Regions from separate parts of the Ferdinandcohnia sp. QZ13 genome, predicted to be linked through region 1. Evidence: riboswitches for the same ligand, from Rfam matches in the RefSeq annotation. Region 1 holds a riboswitch; the other holds the start of a gene.
The links. Region 1 has a riboswitch for cyclic di-GMP ahead of RGU12_RS20740 (EAL domain-containing protein). Riboswitches for the same ligand answer to the same signal wherever they lie in the genome.

Region 2: linked by a shared signal. The riboswitch ahead of RGU12_RS11315 (sensor domain-containing diguanylate cyclase) and the one ahead of RGU12_RS20740 (EAL domain-containing protein) in region 1 are both predicted to bind cyclic di-GMP.

The regions. Positions count from the first base shown of each region.
Region 1 covers NZ_JAVIVW010000015.1:1,344,668-1,352,494, forward strand. Annotated here, with positions in the region: gene RGU12_RS20735 (methyl-accepting chemotaxis protein) at 1-1,068, opposite strand, end outside; gene RGU12_RS20740 (EAL domain-containing protein) at 1,411-2,133, opposite strand; cyclic di-GMP riboswitch class I at 2,375-2,459, opposite strand; partial or broken gene RGU12_RS20745 (catalase) at 2,934-3,263, opposite strand; gene katA (catalase KatA) at 3,603-5,063, shown strand; gene RGU12_RS20755 (Fur family transcriptional regulator) at 5,152-5,568, shown strand; one part of gene RGU12_RS20760 (IS3 family transposase) at 5,764-6,683, opposite strand; one part of gene RGU12_RS20760 (IS3 family transposase) at 6,683-7,325, opposite strand; gene ftsX (permease-like cell division protein FtsX) at 7,411-7,827, opposite strand, start outside.
Region 2 covers NZ_JAVIVW010000001.1:2,318,509-2,326,335, forward strand. Annotated here, with positions in the region: gene RGU12_RS11290 (phytoene desaturase family protein) at 1-120, opposite strand, end outside; gene cyoE (heme o synthase) at 609-1,511, opposite strand; gene RGU12_RS11300 (GntT/GntP/DsdX family permease) at 1,651-1,752, shown strand; gene RGU12_RS11305 (hypothetical protein) at 2,018-2,464, shown strand; gene RGU12_RS11310 (YxcD family protein) at 2,452-2,739, shown strand; gene RGU12_RS11315 (sensor domain-containing diguanylate cyclase) at 2,892-4,082, opposite strand; cyclic di-GMP riboswitch class I at 4,425-4,509, opposite strand; gene RGU12_RS11320 (ABC transporter ATP-binding protein) at 4,790-5,899, shown strand; gene RGU12_RS11325 (ABC transporter permease) at 5,889-6,707, shown strand; gene RGU12_RS11330 (ABC transporter permease) at 6,697-7,500, shown strand; gene RGU12_RS11335 (ABC transporter substrate-binding protein) at 7,497-7,827, shown strand, end outside.

The sequences.
Region 1 (7,827 bases):
AGCCATTTTTTGAACAGATTCTTCCATGGAATCACTACCATCTTCCGTTAACTGAAGCATCGTATCTGATTGTCCTTTAATTGACTCACCCTGTGATGCAACTTTCATGATTTCTTGAGAGAAATTCCCCATATTTTCATTTAGGGCCGTCGAAGATTGAGCTTGTTCTTCTGCTCCAGCTGATAACTCTTCCATTGTTGTTGCAATTTGCTGGCTACCTGCCAATACTTCATCAGCGTATTGCGTAAGTTGCTCCCCCCTGCTCTTTACGTCACCGGAAACAACTATTATATCTTCTACGATAGTACGAAGACTATCATTCGTTAAATTGACTGATTGTACAAGTGCACCTATCTCATCTTTTGATTTTGTTTTCAATGGTTCGTGTTTTAAATCCCCATTTGATATTTGTTTCATCCGTTCCACTACCATTTTGATTGGTTTCGAAATAATGTACGAGGTTACAAAACCAACAATGAGACTCAATACAATAATTAGGACTGTAATTATTGAAGTTACAGTTAATGATTTATCACCATTTGATATTGCATCTTTTCCTAATTCTGTTAATCTTTTCTCCCTCTCTGCCGCTAACTTTTCATAGCCAGACATTAAATCACGAGCCTCTGGTGTAAGTTTTTCAAGATTTCTAAGTGCCAATTCTTCATTTCCCGCATCGTATTCATTAAACACTTCAGTGGTTATGCTTTCTCGCCAATCAACAGTACGCTTTATTAAAGCATCAAATTCATCGGTAACCTGTATCTCCCTAATTACCTTTTCTGCCTGCTTTCCTTGCTCTGAATACTCATTAAATCGTTCCTTAAAGTCACCACCAAATAATACATATCCTCGTGCAGTTCCAATTCTATTTGCAATGGATGCTACTAATTTTTCATCTGCTATCAATAATTGAACTTCGTCGTCAACCATAATCTCGATATTTTGGTTTGCTTTCTTCGTAACATAAAAGTTATAAACTCCCAAAATAACAACTAACAAAATAACAACGAAAAATCCAAATAAAATTTTCGTCCTAATACTTTTAAAATTCGTAATTTCACTCATTAATTTTCCACCTTCATTATTCCTAAATTTTCATCTGCTTTTTATAATTAAAAACTCTATCATGGCCACTAATTAGTAATCTTTTACTTATCTCATGTATGTTTAATAAACAAACTATTTACATTAATGAATCTTGCTTGCTCATTTCCTGCATTACACCTTTGATTTTGTATAAATCTCATAAAATATATCAAGTCACGATTTCAAAACAACTTTTCATCTTTATTTTTCTCTGTTAGATCAAGGTATCAACATAACTGCTTCTGCTAGTTTTAACTACAACCTTCATAAGTTGATGATTCTAATTTCAGAATCTTTTTTTCATAACTTTACTTAATTCTGTCAAACAAGGACTGGTTGAGGTCTGGATAAGAAGTATCCTTGACAAAACTCCACACCCAATGATTGTGCTACATGTAATTCTTCTATTGTTTCTACTCCCTCCAAGATTATCTTTGTATCAGAGTCGTAAAAGTATTGCAAAAGTAATAAAATCATTCTTTGTTTCTGAGATGAATTAGGTAGATTTATAGAAAAATATCTTTCAAGCTTAAGATAATTGGGTTCTAATTCAATAAGTGTACACAAGGAAGCCCATCCGTGTCCGATATCATCAATTGCGATAAAATATCCCAGTTTTTGCAAAAAACGAACACGTTCTTTAATGAGATTAATATTCTCTATTACTTCAGACTCAACAATTTCAAATACTGAACGAAATCTTGAATTAGGGAACGCTTGTAATAAACTTTCTATAAAAGAGGGAAATTGAGGATTTAAAATCGTAGATGGATAAACATTTACGAATAACAATTCCTCTGTAAGTGATAGGCCACTTGAAAAATACGAAAAAAATGCTTTCCTAATTGATGCTGTATCCAATTCAAAAAGCCTATTTAACTCTTTTGCCCTTCTAAAGATCAATTCAGGATTTTCGTGATTTTTCCGAAAAAGAAATTCTGTTCCAATTTTTCTCATTTCATTTATGTTGTATATTGTCTGACCATGATGAAAAAAATCCTTCTTTCGAATCATTTGTTTAATATCAATATTGACCAATAACACAATTACTTTCATTCCTTAAACAAATTTCGATTCACGAAAATCTTCAATTAAAAACATTTTTCATCATAAAAAGACCTATTTTCAACAAAAATGCCGAAAACATCGGTATATTTTTACCCCAAAACCAATTCTTTGCTAGATTGAGAATGATAAAGGCGCCTAAGGTGTGAAAATGAAAGAAGCTGGAAGCACAAAAAAAGATGACTAAACCGAATAAACGGGAGTCATCTATCTCCGCCATTTCGGTAACCCGACTACCATAGCATGTTTGCTTTAGGCTCGTGGCTTTGCGTCCTTACCTTTCGATAAGTTTGCCGTTATCGTATAGCATATTCATTAATATATTACTTTAGACCTATTTATAATATGACAAAACTACTATAATTTCAACAAAATTAGACAAAATTCTTCAATTTTCTTTGAATATTGACTAGAAAGTAACATTATAAGCAGTTCCTATAGGGCACATCTTTTACGAAAAAAAAGGGGTATGAGCGGAAAAGTTATGCGTTTGTGAGGGAGTTGTAAGGTTGCAACTGGGCTTTTGGCCTCGTTTTTTGCTAAAAATAGTATTTCTGGCTTAAAAACAGTATTTTATGATTAAAAATAGTATTCCTTCAGTAACAACAGTATTTTTGAGTTAACGACAGTAAATAACGAATCGTCTATGGTCGTTAGCCCAACCTCTATGGCTCTTATTTTATTTTTATTGGCGTTAGCATGGACCCTATGGTCATTAATGAGGTTTCTATGGCTTTTAGCAAATTTCAAAGCTTTTTTTACCTAAGAAAGCATCGGTCCTGCCGAAACAGCTTTGCTCGAGTGTACTTAGAAACCGGCTCGTCGTCAACCTTGCCGTACGCTTCAAAATACCCGTGCGCCCCTGCCCCTCTTGCGTGAACCACCCTTTCTGGAACTCGTTCACGGTCAAAATGCGAGATCTTTTCAATAAAATCGTAATTCTCTAGTGTGGATGGCCCACGATTCCCAACTGTTCGGATATTTTGATTATCCGTAACCGGGTGTCCCTGCCTTTTTGTTAACGAATCAGCCGATTCCCCTGTGCCTAAGCGTTCATCGTGAGGTCCCCCCACTCCTTCCACGCTTCCATGATGCTTTTTATCTTTCATGTCACATTGCCTCCTAAATTCAAAAGTCAACGTAGTTATTTCCAATTGTTTCTTTTCCTGCGTAATTAGAGAAAGAGCGTAACTTATGATACTCTCAAAATTCTCAAATACAATTAAAAACCAGACTTAATTGAAAATCAATAGATTCCGTTAAATAAAATCCCAATTGTGAACATGAATATTCCGCAAGCGATATTTCGTTATTACAAGCATAAATATCGTTAATTTTGGATAATCCATTTTATCCATATTATAATTATTATAAAAATGTATTGATTTTTAATTTATACTTGTTATTATAATATACATATTCAAAAATACTACCAAGAGGTGATCTAATTGACTACTACTAAACTAACGACAAGTTGGGGAGCTCCAGTTGGAGATAACCAAAACTCAATCACAGCTGGCTCAAGAGGACCAGTACTAATCCAGGACGTACACCTTCTAGAAAAATTAGCACATTTTAATAGAGAACGTGTACCAGAACGTGTTGTTCACGCGAAAGGCAGTGGAGCACACGGTTATTTTGAAGTGACGAATGATGTATCCAAATATACAAAAGCAAAACTATTTAACGGAATTGGCAAGCGTACTCCTCTATTTATCCGTTTCTCAACGGTTGCTGGGGAAAATGGCTCTGCTGATACAGCGCGTGACCCACGTGGTTTTGCGGTTAAATTCTATACAGAAGAAGGAAACTATGACATCGTTGGAAACAACACACCAATTTTCTTTATCCGTGATGCGATTAAGTTCCCTGATTTTATCCATACACAAAAGCGTCATCCCCAAACACACCTAAAGAATCCAACAGCAGTATGGGATTTCTGGTCTCATTCTCCTGAATCTTTACACCAAGTGACTTGGTTAATGGGTGATCGTGGAATTCCTGCAACATGGCGTCATATGCATGGATATGGAAGTCATACGTTTAAGTGGACAAATGCAGAAGGTGAAGGTGTTTGGATTAAGTACCACTTCCGTACAGAACAAGGTGTGAAGTGCTTAACAAATGAGGTTGCAACAAAACTTGCTGGAGAAAATCCAGATTATCATACAGAGGATTTGTTCAATGCGATCGAAAAAGGGGACTTCCCTTCTTGGAAGCTTTACGTTCAAATTATGCCATTGGAGGATGCGAATACATACCGTTTCGATCCTTTTGATGTCACGAAGGTATGGTCTCAAAAAGACTATCCGCTAATCGAAGTCGGCCGCATGGTATTAAATCGCAACCCTGAAAACTATTTTGCAGAGGTTGAACAAGCGACGTTCTCTCCTGGGACTTTAGTACCTGGTATCGATGTGTCACCTGACAAAATGCTTCAAGGTCGTCTCTTTGCATACCATGATGCACATCGTTACCGCGTGGGTGCGAACCATCAAGCCTTACCAATCAACCGCGCAAGAGTGGACGTGAACAACTATCAGCGCGACGGTCAAATGCGCTTTGATAACAACGGTGGTAGTTCAGTATATTACGAGCCTAATAGTTTTAGCGGTCCAAAAGAAGCGCCAGAAGCGAAGCAGCACGCTTTCCCTGTTGAAGGTATTGCGAACAGTGTAGCTTACGATCAAGACGATCACTACACACAAGCTGGTGACCTTTACCGCTTGATGAGTGAGGAAGAGCGCAACCGTCTTGTTGACACAATAGTGTCATCAATGAAGCCAGTGGAGTTAGAGGAAATCAAACTTCGTCAGAGCAGTCATTTCTACAAGGCTGACCCAGAATACGGAACTCGTATCGCAGAAGGCCTTGGACTAGCAGTACCTGGTGAAGTAGTAGCAAAATAAGTTTCGTTTCATTTTATTCTCACATAGTATAGGTATCCGCTTCTTGGATACCTATTCTTTTAAAAATCAATAAAAGAGGTTGTTACTCATGCAAGAACTCGTACCCTTTTTAAAAGAACGCGGATTACGTATTACGCCTCAACGAACATTAATCTTACAGACTATCCTTTCTTTAAAAGGCCATCCAACTGTGGAAGACATTCATCGTCAAATACCGCATATTAGCCTTGCCACCATTTACAACAATGTCAAACTGTTTGTTTCACTACGGATTTTAAAAGAACTGCCATATGGCAATGGATTGAGCAAATATGAGCTTTCCAATCAACCAAATCACTACCATATTTTATGTGAAGTATGTGGAGACATTATTGATTTCAATTACCCGACTCTTACTCAAATCGAGGATGTTGCGAACAAGCTAACCAAGTTTAAAATTAATTCACATCAGATGGAAGTGTACGGACTTTGTCAATCGTGTCAGAGAAAAGAAGGTGATTTTTAAAATGCCAAAACAAATCTGTCCAGTATGTAAAACAGAAATCAAAATCCTCAAACACAGCACAAGCTGCAAATGTGGGATGAAACTAAAGAAAACAAAAACCATTCTTGCGGGATAGAATGGAGTCAAAGCGCAAAAAAGCACACCCAATATGAACTGCCCCCTGTCAAGTAGACAGTGGAAATAATAAAAAATGACCTAAGCGGCTTTAGCTCTATATTCCATAGGGCTAAGGCCGTTTAGCCGTTTTTGATATCTATTGTGATTATAGAAATATATATACTCGTCTATCGCTTTAGATAGTTCTTCAAATGTAGCGTACTTATGCAAATAAAACTTCTCGCATTTGAGTGTTCCCCAAAAGGATTCCATTGGTCCATTATCTATACATCGTCCTACTCTAGACATACTTTGTGTCATTTCTGCCTTGTCTATTATCCGTTTGAAGCCATGAGATGTGTATTGAAAACCACGGTCACTATGAATAAGAGGATGGGCTCCATCCAACAACTTGGTAGCTTGGTCAAGAGTATTGAACACAAGTTTATTGTTATTTGAATGTCCTAATACATAACTTACAATCGATCCATCATATAGATCACGAATAGCGCTTAAATAGGCCTTCTTTGATGTTCCATATTTAAATTCCGTGACATCAGTTACCCATTTTTCATTTGGTTTTTCAGCCGCGAACTCCCGATTTAACACATTCTCCGCAATATGTTGTTGAGGGGTAGAGTGCTTATAACGTTTCTTCTTTTGACGGATGACAGACTGTATATCAGCAACTTTCATCAGTCTATAAAAACGTTTGTGGTTGAAGTTTTGCCCAAGTTTTCGATTAATGGTCATCATCATTCTACGATATCCATAGATGCCTTCTACTTCTTCATGAAGAGCTTTCATCTCTTTAATAATTTCTGCATTCTGAAGTTCCCGATCAGAAGGAGTACGCTTTAGCCACTTATAGTAAGCAGCCCGTGTAATACCAGCGACATCACAAAGTAACAAGATGCTTAGATTTTCTTTCTTATGAAGTTCCTGAATCGCGATATACTTGTCCTCAAATCGAACTTGGCTTACTTTCGCCTCCTTTCGATCTCCTCTAACTTTTTTAAAAATAAATTCTCTGCACGTAAACGTTCATTTTCTCTTTCTAACTTTTTCATCTGAAGCTTTATTTTCTCTTCTGAAGTTAATTCAGCTTCTTCTTTTTTCCTCCCACGCTTATCTTTCAGCGCTTCATCTCCGCCATCCTCATACTTTTTAACCCATTGATATACCTGCTGGTATGAGACATTATAGACATCGGCTGCCCTCTGATAATCTTTTCGATTTTTAATGCAGTAGTTCGCTATTTCAATTCTCTCTTCTACTGTTGTTTTTCTACCTTTGGTCATAGACTGGTTTCTCCCCTTCGAAGTTTCCTTTAATTCTCTATGACCATTATAAAGCTTAATCCATCCTTGCAGTACAGAGTGACTAGATATTTCGTACTTATGAGTTAACTCAATAAGAGAATAGTTTCCAGACAAGGCATCTCTTACGGCAGCTAACTTTAATCCCTTTGAATATCGCTTCCAACCATTGGATCTTTCAAGCCCGTCTAAACCAAATTGTTCGTACTTTTCTCTCCAAGTATAAAGAGTTCGCTTAGAGATTTGATGTCTCTGGAGAAACTCCCCTAAGTTTAATTCTCCCTTTTCATAAGCCTTTAAAATTTTATATTTTTCTTCCTTAGAAAACTTACTTTTAGCCATACAAAAATACTCCCCCAAAGGAAACAGATTTTTTTATTTCATCTGTCTACCTTTAGGGGAGCATATCAATAAGGTGTGCTTTTGCTTATACTTTTAGGAACTTTCGAACGGACATTAAACTTCCCCATACTCCAATAAATGCGCCAATTAGAAGCAGCAGCCCCGTTACTTGGAAGGCAAATGGATTAAATGGCAATAGCTCTAGGAATGTTCCACTTAATTGTGGTTGAATCAAATCAAATAAGAAATTATAGAATCCGAGAATGATCCCAATTGGGATGATGGAACCCAGAATTCCAAGGAACAAGCCCTCTAGGAAAAATGGCCAGCGAATAAACGCGTTTGTTGCCCCAACTAGCTTCATAATCTCAATTTCTCTTTGTCTTGCAAAAATCGTAATTTTAATTGTATTTGAAATTAAGAACATGGCAGTGAAAAGGAGACCGATGATTAGACCGATTCCAATGTTGCGTGAAATACCAACGCTACTAAAAATCTTTTC
Region 2 (7,827 bases), on a different contig from region 1:
TTTTGATTTTTCTAAGACTAGCACAGACTTTCCAGCCCGCGCCAAGTAGATGGAAGCAGTCAGCCCTGCAATCCCACCACCAATAATGACACAATCCCATGTTTTTTCTTCAATTTGCATAATATCCACTCCCACTGTTCGATTTATAATCATGACGATTAGTCGTCAGGTTTTGTGACATCAGAATTTAATTTTCGAGTGTTTTGGTTTTTGGGATGGGATGGACTTTTCTGGTGATTATTCGCTTGGTTAGTTTTAGGTACCAGGAGAATCTACGGTCAATTGGAGGTTGGTGGTACTCTAGACCGCTTGGAGGTTTGTGTTTTCCTTTTATTAGTAGGTTGGGGATAATCTGGGACACTTTGAGGGTTCACTCTTTCCTCTTATTAGGAGATTGATAGCACTCTAGGGCACTTTGAGAGTTCTCGATTTCCTTCAATTAGGAGGTTCGCAGCACTCTGGAACAGCTTGAGGGTTCATTCTTCCTTATATTAGAAGGTCAAGGTGCTCTACACCGATTTCTACTGTAGCATCACTTTCGACTCTCAACGGCTGTTTTGAAAACGAAAAACCCCGCCACATCATTAATGCAGCGAGGTTCAATGAATTCACCCAAAATACTTTGGCAATGTAACAATCACCATTAATAGGAAGATAATAAAAATATAGTTCACGGAATAAAGGAAATTCCAGCGAGCCCATTTTATATCGTCTTTAACTGAAAAACCTTTAATACTCAAGATGATCCAACCGATATTAAGCAATGTCGCAAGGATGACAAAAACCTTTCCAAGTTCGCCTAAAAAGAATGGAAGTGGAAACAGACAGATAACCCAGAAAAGAAAATGTCTCTTCGTTACCTCGAAACCACGAACGACTGGGAGCATCGCAACGTTCGCAGCCTTATATTCATCATACTTTCTTATCGCAATTGCATACGTATGCGGCATTTGAAACACAAATAAGATCAAAAAGAGCACAATTGGGACAGTATGATCAATCGGTGCAACAGCAGCCCATCCCATTAATGGAGAAACGGCGCCTGATACACTCCCAATCACAGTATTTATCGTAAATCTGCGCTTGGACCACATTGTGTACAATACGACATACGTGAACCAGCCCACAAACGTAAAAAAGAAGGCTTCATAGGTGGTGAAAAATAGTGAAACGAATCCTAATACTGTACAAATAATGCCTAAAGACAATACAAACTTCATTGAAAAATGGCCTGTTACAGTTGGTCGTTTTTTCGTCCTGTCCATGACTGTGTCGATGTCAACATCATACCAATTGTTTATGATTAGAGCTCCCGCCATAACAAGTGTACTTCCAACCATTGTATATAGAAACAATCCTAAATTTTCCTGAAATGATGCACCCGAAAAATAAATCGCTAACCAAAATCCTGAAAACACAGGTAGAACATTCGCCAGTAAAACTCCTGCCTTAAAAAGAGATTTAAGATCAGCTATAAGGGATGTTTTTTGTAACTGTACTTCTGTTTTCATTAGATATCCTCTTTCCTGCCTTCTATTACTACAAATATACTATACCATTTTTATCGCCCTTAGGATAAGAAAACCATCTTTTACCTGCGTCTATAGTGAAAATGGCCTGAAAAGGGATTTTTCACCGCAACAGATAAAGGTGTTGTATCCGCGATTACAGCTGCTGGTAGTTAATGACGCATCATTCTGGTTATTTAAAGAATATTTCGGTCTAAGCATTAAAGATACTTTTAAAACATAGGTCTACTATTGTTCACAACCTCCATTGTAGGTTTCTGTGTTGTCTAGATCCTTGATATATTTATGTAAAGACGTCAAACCCTAACAAAATTATTAGGGTTTTGTATTTATTTACCAGCATCATTTTTATAGATAAAATGAAACCTTCCTCCTTTTTCATCGTATATAAGGTAGAAAACTGAGGAAGGTGAATTACAAGAGAATTTCATGATATTAGGTTATAATAGTAAAAATATAAATACTAACTTATGGAGGTACACATTTATATGAAAAAGGTTTTAGCAGCTATGGTAGCACTTACTCTGATTCTATCGCCACTTGGAAACTTTGTCTTCCAAGACCAAACAACAACTGTTGAGGCAAAAGGCTATAAGTCAGGTAAAAGAGGTTTTAATAATAATATTGGAAACACAAACAAATCCAACTTCCAACAGCAACAAAAGAAAAAGGCAGATAATAATGTTACAAACAAGTCTACTACTACAAATCCTAAAGGTGGATTCATGTCTGGTGGATTAATGAAAGGCCTTATGCTTGGTGGACTTGCAGGGTTCCTATTTGGTGGTCTTCTAGGTGGAATGGGAATACTTGGCTCATTTTTAGGATTAATGATTAACGTAATAGCGATTTATGTACTAATCGTTATCATTCGAAAAATCTTCGTGATGATCAGAGATCGTAAGAAAAATGAGGCAGACCCATGGAGACGTTAATTCTTTCCGAACAAGAAATTATTAATGCGATTTGTGTTTATATAGGCTTGAAAAAGCAAGTAAAACCAGAAGAAGTCGAAGTAGAGCTTATGTATGATGATGACTACGGGTTCTCCGCTGAAGCATATGTCAACGACCGTAAACAGGTCCTCATTATGGCAAACCTAATCGAAGCGATTCGTTTATGGCTTGGAGAATTTATGAATCGAGACCCATATGCAGGAATTAAGCTTGTATTAGACGATGAAGAAGGCATCATTGCCCATATTAACTAAGAAATGCGCTAATCGTGTCCGCCTGTCGGTGACAAGCACAAGACGAGCGCTGACAGAATGTGCTTTATGCCTTCCTCCAGAGCGTTGGCTTGTGACCTTGAACATGTTGGACAAGAATACTGTAAAAAGCTCATCCAAATGGATGAGCTTTTTTAATTCGCCAAAACTATGCGATTCTTTCCACTTTCTTTTGCAGCGTACAGTGCTTGATCTGCCGCTTTTTTCAACGCATCAACAGTCGTTCCGTTATACGGATAGACACCGACGCCAGTACTAATTGAAACGGTGATTTTTTCATCATCAACGATAAGTGGGTGTTCCGTGTAGTACTCTTTTAACTTAAAGTAAATATCCTTCACACCCAAATCGATGTGGGTTTTAATGAGTATCATGAACTCATCCCCCGCATATCGATAGCCTTCCATGTTATCATCGCAAAGCGTTTTTATGCCGTCTGCAAGGATCTTTAAATATAAATCACCAGCATCATGGCCGAAGCGGTCATTTACTTTCTTTAAATCATCAGAGTCGATCATCATAACTGTAATTTCGCCATCATCATTTCGAATTAATTGTGCTAAATCCTCATGGAAAGCACGATGGTTTTTTAATCCAGTTAATTCGTCTGTACGGGACATTGTATAAATTTTTCCATATAATCGAGCAGTTTCAATCGAGTTGATAACCTGTGCACCGATCATTTGCAAAAGATCCTCGTGCTCCTTCCGATAGGCGAAATCCCTATAGCTTTGCGCCGAAATGACACCTTTTACTTGATCATCCATCACAACTGGTACGAAAAGACAAGATCTTGTGTCTTGCTCCCCTTCCCCCATTTTCGTATCATACTCAATGTTTTGATTTCGATGTTTGAGGTGAACGATTTCTCGTGTTTTAATAACCTTTGATGTGTAATTTTCACCAAACTCTACGGTGCTAGGTGGAGCAGGCTCACCATTATCCATAATAAAAATCATTTGAATATGCGCATCACCTGGATTATGCAAGGCAATGTAAAACGAATCCGTTGGCATAACACGTGAAACCATCTCATAGGATTTCTGAAGAAGAACGCTTTCATTTAGGGTTTTGCTGCAAATTTGGGCAAATTCATGAAGGATACGGTAATGCTTGTTCATCCAATGCATATTTTCCATTTGTTCGTTCATTTGTTGGAGTTGGGTTAAAAGGGTGTTAGTAATCTCTTGTTCTTCTTGTTCCTGACCAATTTCGTCAAAAAAGCTACGAGTCTCGTCAGAAATCAGATTCTTTTCGGAACCAACCTTGTCGATTAATTCGCTTAGTTTTCTTAGTACGTTCAGATTCTGGATGGTTTTCTTCATGCATAATCACTTCCAAAATTTTTTAAAGGATGTTCAAAAGATCGGTTAAAAATGTCACATCGAGTGAGGAACTTCAACTAAATGCCAACATCCTGTGGAAGCATGCTGACTTGTTTCTGGAGTTCCTCACGTATACTACATACGCTGGTAAAGCTTCACCGTCTTAAAATGTCGTCACATAGGAAGAGGCAATTTTGTAGACGCGCGGTCCTTTTCCCGTCTTTTTGAACATGCTAATTTATCCAAAAATCTAGTAAAATAGTAGCAACAACTTACTTAATGGTATAAAAAAAAAGACTAATCACATACCGATTAATCTTCGCTCTTACGATACGAGTTTTACTCGGCAACTGGCTGGCATGTCCAACTGGACTTAGCCCCTATAGTTTTGCGTCTTCATCTTTCAATGAATTTGCCTTTCCTTTATACAATTATCTTTAAAGAAAGATTATTTTAAATTGTACTATAATTATATTTCTATTTTCACATTTGGTCAATGGAATTGACATCACCTTTTTCTAAAAATGTTAATTTATTCCTACGACTAATTTACTAGTTGCTTTTTTCGGTCAATATACTATCTTGTAATTTATACTTTTACACCTTGACTTTATGAATGTTATTGAATTTTTTGCCGATTCGTGTATAATTATGCCGGATTACACAAAAACTATCATTTTATTTTATATAGAAAGAAGGGGGTTGCTATGAACAGTATACCTATTATCCAGTTTAAAAATGTGACGAAACAATATGACAATGACCCACCTGTCCTTAACAATGTCAGCTTTGAAATTGAAAGAGGAAAGTTTTATACCCTTCTTGGTCCATCTGGATGTGGAAAAACAACGATATTGCGTTTGATTGCAGGATTTATCGAACCCTCAGATGGAGAGGTTTATTTTAATGGTAAAAAAGTAAACACCACACCTGCCAATAAGCGTCAGGTTAATACAGTGTTTCAGGATTACGCGTTATTTCCACATCTTAATGTATATGAGAATGTTGCCTTTGGCTTACGAATAAAAAAAATGAAGCAATCGGAAATCGATAAAAAAGTGAAAGAAGCCCTAAGCTTCGTTAACCTTACTGGCTATGAAAATCGTGAAATTAGAGAAATGTCTGGTGGTCAAAGACAACGTGTGGCAATTGCTCGAGCAATCGTGAATGAGCCAGAGATTATTTTATTGGATGAGCCATTATCAGCACTCGATTTAAAGCTTCGTACGGAAATGCAATATGAGCTTCGTGACCTTCAAAAGCGCCTTGGTATTACCTTTATCTTTGTCACACATGACCAAGAGGAAGCACTTGCTATGTCTGATGAGATTTTTGTATTGAATAAAGGAAACATACAACAAAGTGGCACCCCTATCGATATATATGACGAACCAATCAATCGCTTTGTCGCTGATTTTATCGGAGAATCGAATATCGTAAAAGGAAAAATGCATCGTGACTTTTTAGTTGAATTTGTTGGAAAGACATTTGACTGTGTTGACCAAGGTTTTTCAGACAATGAGCCCGTTGAAATTGTTATCCGCCCTGAAGATTTAGAAATTACCTCTGTTGAAAAAGGAAAACTTCAGGTTGTTGTAGATTCTCAGCTTTTTAGAGGGGTTCACTATGAAATTTGCGGCTTTGACCAAGATGGAAATGAATGGTTGGTACACTCTACAAAGAAAGCTAAGGTTGGCGATGAAATCGGACTTTATTTTGATCCTGAGGCAATTCATGTCATGAGGATTGGTGAAACAGAGGAAGAATATGATCGTCGCTTAGATGCATATGTGGACGGGGAAAGCCATGGAAAATAAGCTTACTCGCAATTTATATTTTATCCCTTATGCACTATGGATTCTTGTATTTGTTATTGCACCAATTACGCTTGTACTCTATTATTCATTTTTTGATATAGAAGGAAATCTATCTTTAGTAAATTATAAAACGTTTTTCACACCCATTTATCTAAAAATGACACTTAGCTCATTTTGGTATGCCTTTTTAATTACAGCTGTCTCATTATTGGTCGCATACCCAACAGCCTATTTAATCACAAGAACGAAGCATAAACACCTTTGGTTGCTACTCATCATTGCTCCATCGTGGATCAATCTTCTATTAAAAGCATATGCTTTTATTGGAATTTTTGGAGCCTACGGAACTGCCAATGCCATTCTTGAAGTGTTAGGTATCGGCTCTAGGCAGTTATTATTTACTGATTTCAGCTTTGTGTTTGTATCTGTTTATATTTTTATTCCATTTATGATTTTACCCATCTTTAACTCATTAAATGAGTTAAATCCAAGTCTATTGGATGCTGCTAGAGACCTTGGGGCTTCTAAATGGACAACGTTTCGTCGTGTCATTTTTCCACTAACGATTCAAGGAGTAAAATCAGGCTGCCAGGTTGTATTCATTCCTGCCCTATCATTATTCATGCTTACACGATTAATCGCAGGAAACAAAGTAATTACACTTGGTACTGCTATTGAACAACAGTTTCTTGTCACACAGGATTGGGGCATGGGTTCGACCATCGCTGTCTTCCTCATTATTTTCATGGTATTAATTATGGTGGCGACTGGAAACCGCAAGAAACGAGGTGCTAAAAATGAGAGATAAACTGACCATTTCTTCAAAAGTATATCTATTTATTATTTTCTTCATTTTATATGCACCGATTTTTTATTTAGTCTATTACTCCTTCAATAGTGGTGGCACGATGAACAATTTCGAGGATTTTACCTTGGATTGGTATAAGGAGCTATTTGGAGATACACGATTACTCATCATTGTGTTAAATACATTTGTAATAGCCTTACTTTCAGCCCTCTTCTCAACGATTATCGGGGTGTTTGGGGCAATTGGGATTCACTCTGTGAGAAAAAGACAAGCTCAAAATACGTTATTATCTTTAAATAACGTTTTAATTGTAAGTCCAGACGTTATCATTGGTGCGTCATTCCTGATTTTATTAACAATGGCTGGAATTAAATTAGGCTTTTATTCTGTGTTACTTTCACATATTGCCTTCAGTATTCCAATTGTCGTTTTAATGGTCTTGCCAAAATTAAAGGAAATGAGCCCAAGTTTGATCGACGCAGCAAAGGACCTTGGGGCGAGCCAGTGGCAGGTCCTAACAAAGGTTATTATCCCTTATATCACACCAGGGATTTTCGCTGGATTTTTCATGGCACTAACCTACTCCTTTGATGATTTCGCCGTTACCTTTTTCGTGACAGGAAATGGTTTCTCAACGCTTTCCGTTGAAATCTACTCCCTTGCACGACGCGGAATCTCATTGAATATTAATGCATTGTCAACTCTATTATTTATCTTTACAATGCTGCTTGCTGTCGGCTATTACTTTATTGCACAACGTGGGAATACACGTGGATTGGGGGTTCGAAAATGACGAAACTCATCCGAGCTTTCTTAGCAATCGTGCTTGTCTCAGCTGGTCTACTTTATCTGATCCACTATTTAAATTCGTCTCAAGGTCTCGCAGGTGGGAACACATTGACGATTTATAACTGGGGAGACTATATCGACGAAGAATTAATTGACCGCTTCGAAGAGGAAACTGGAATCAAGGTCATTTACGAAACCTTCGACTCCAATGAAGCGATGATGACAAAAATCGAACAGGGTGGGACAACGTACGATATCGCCGTTCCATCTGAATATATGATTGATAAAATGCGCCAAGAGGACTTGCTCATCCCTCTTGACCATTCAAAGC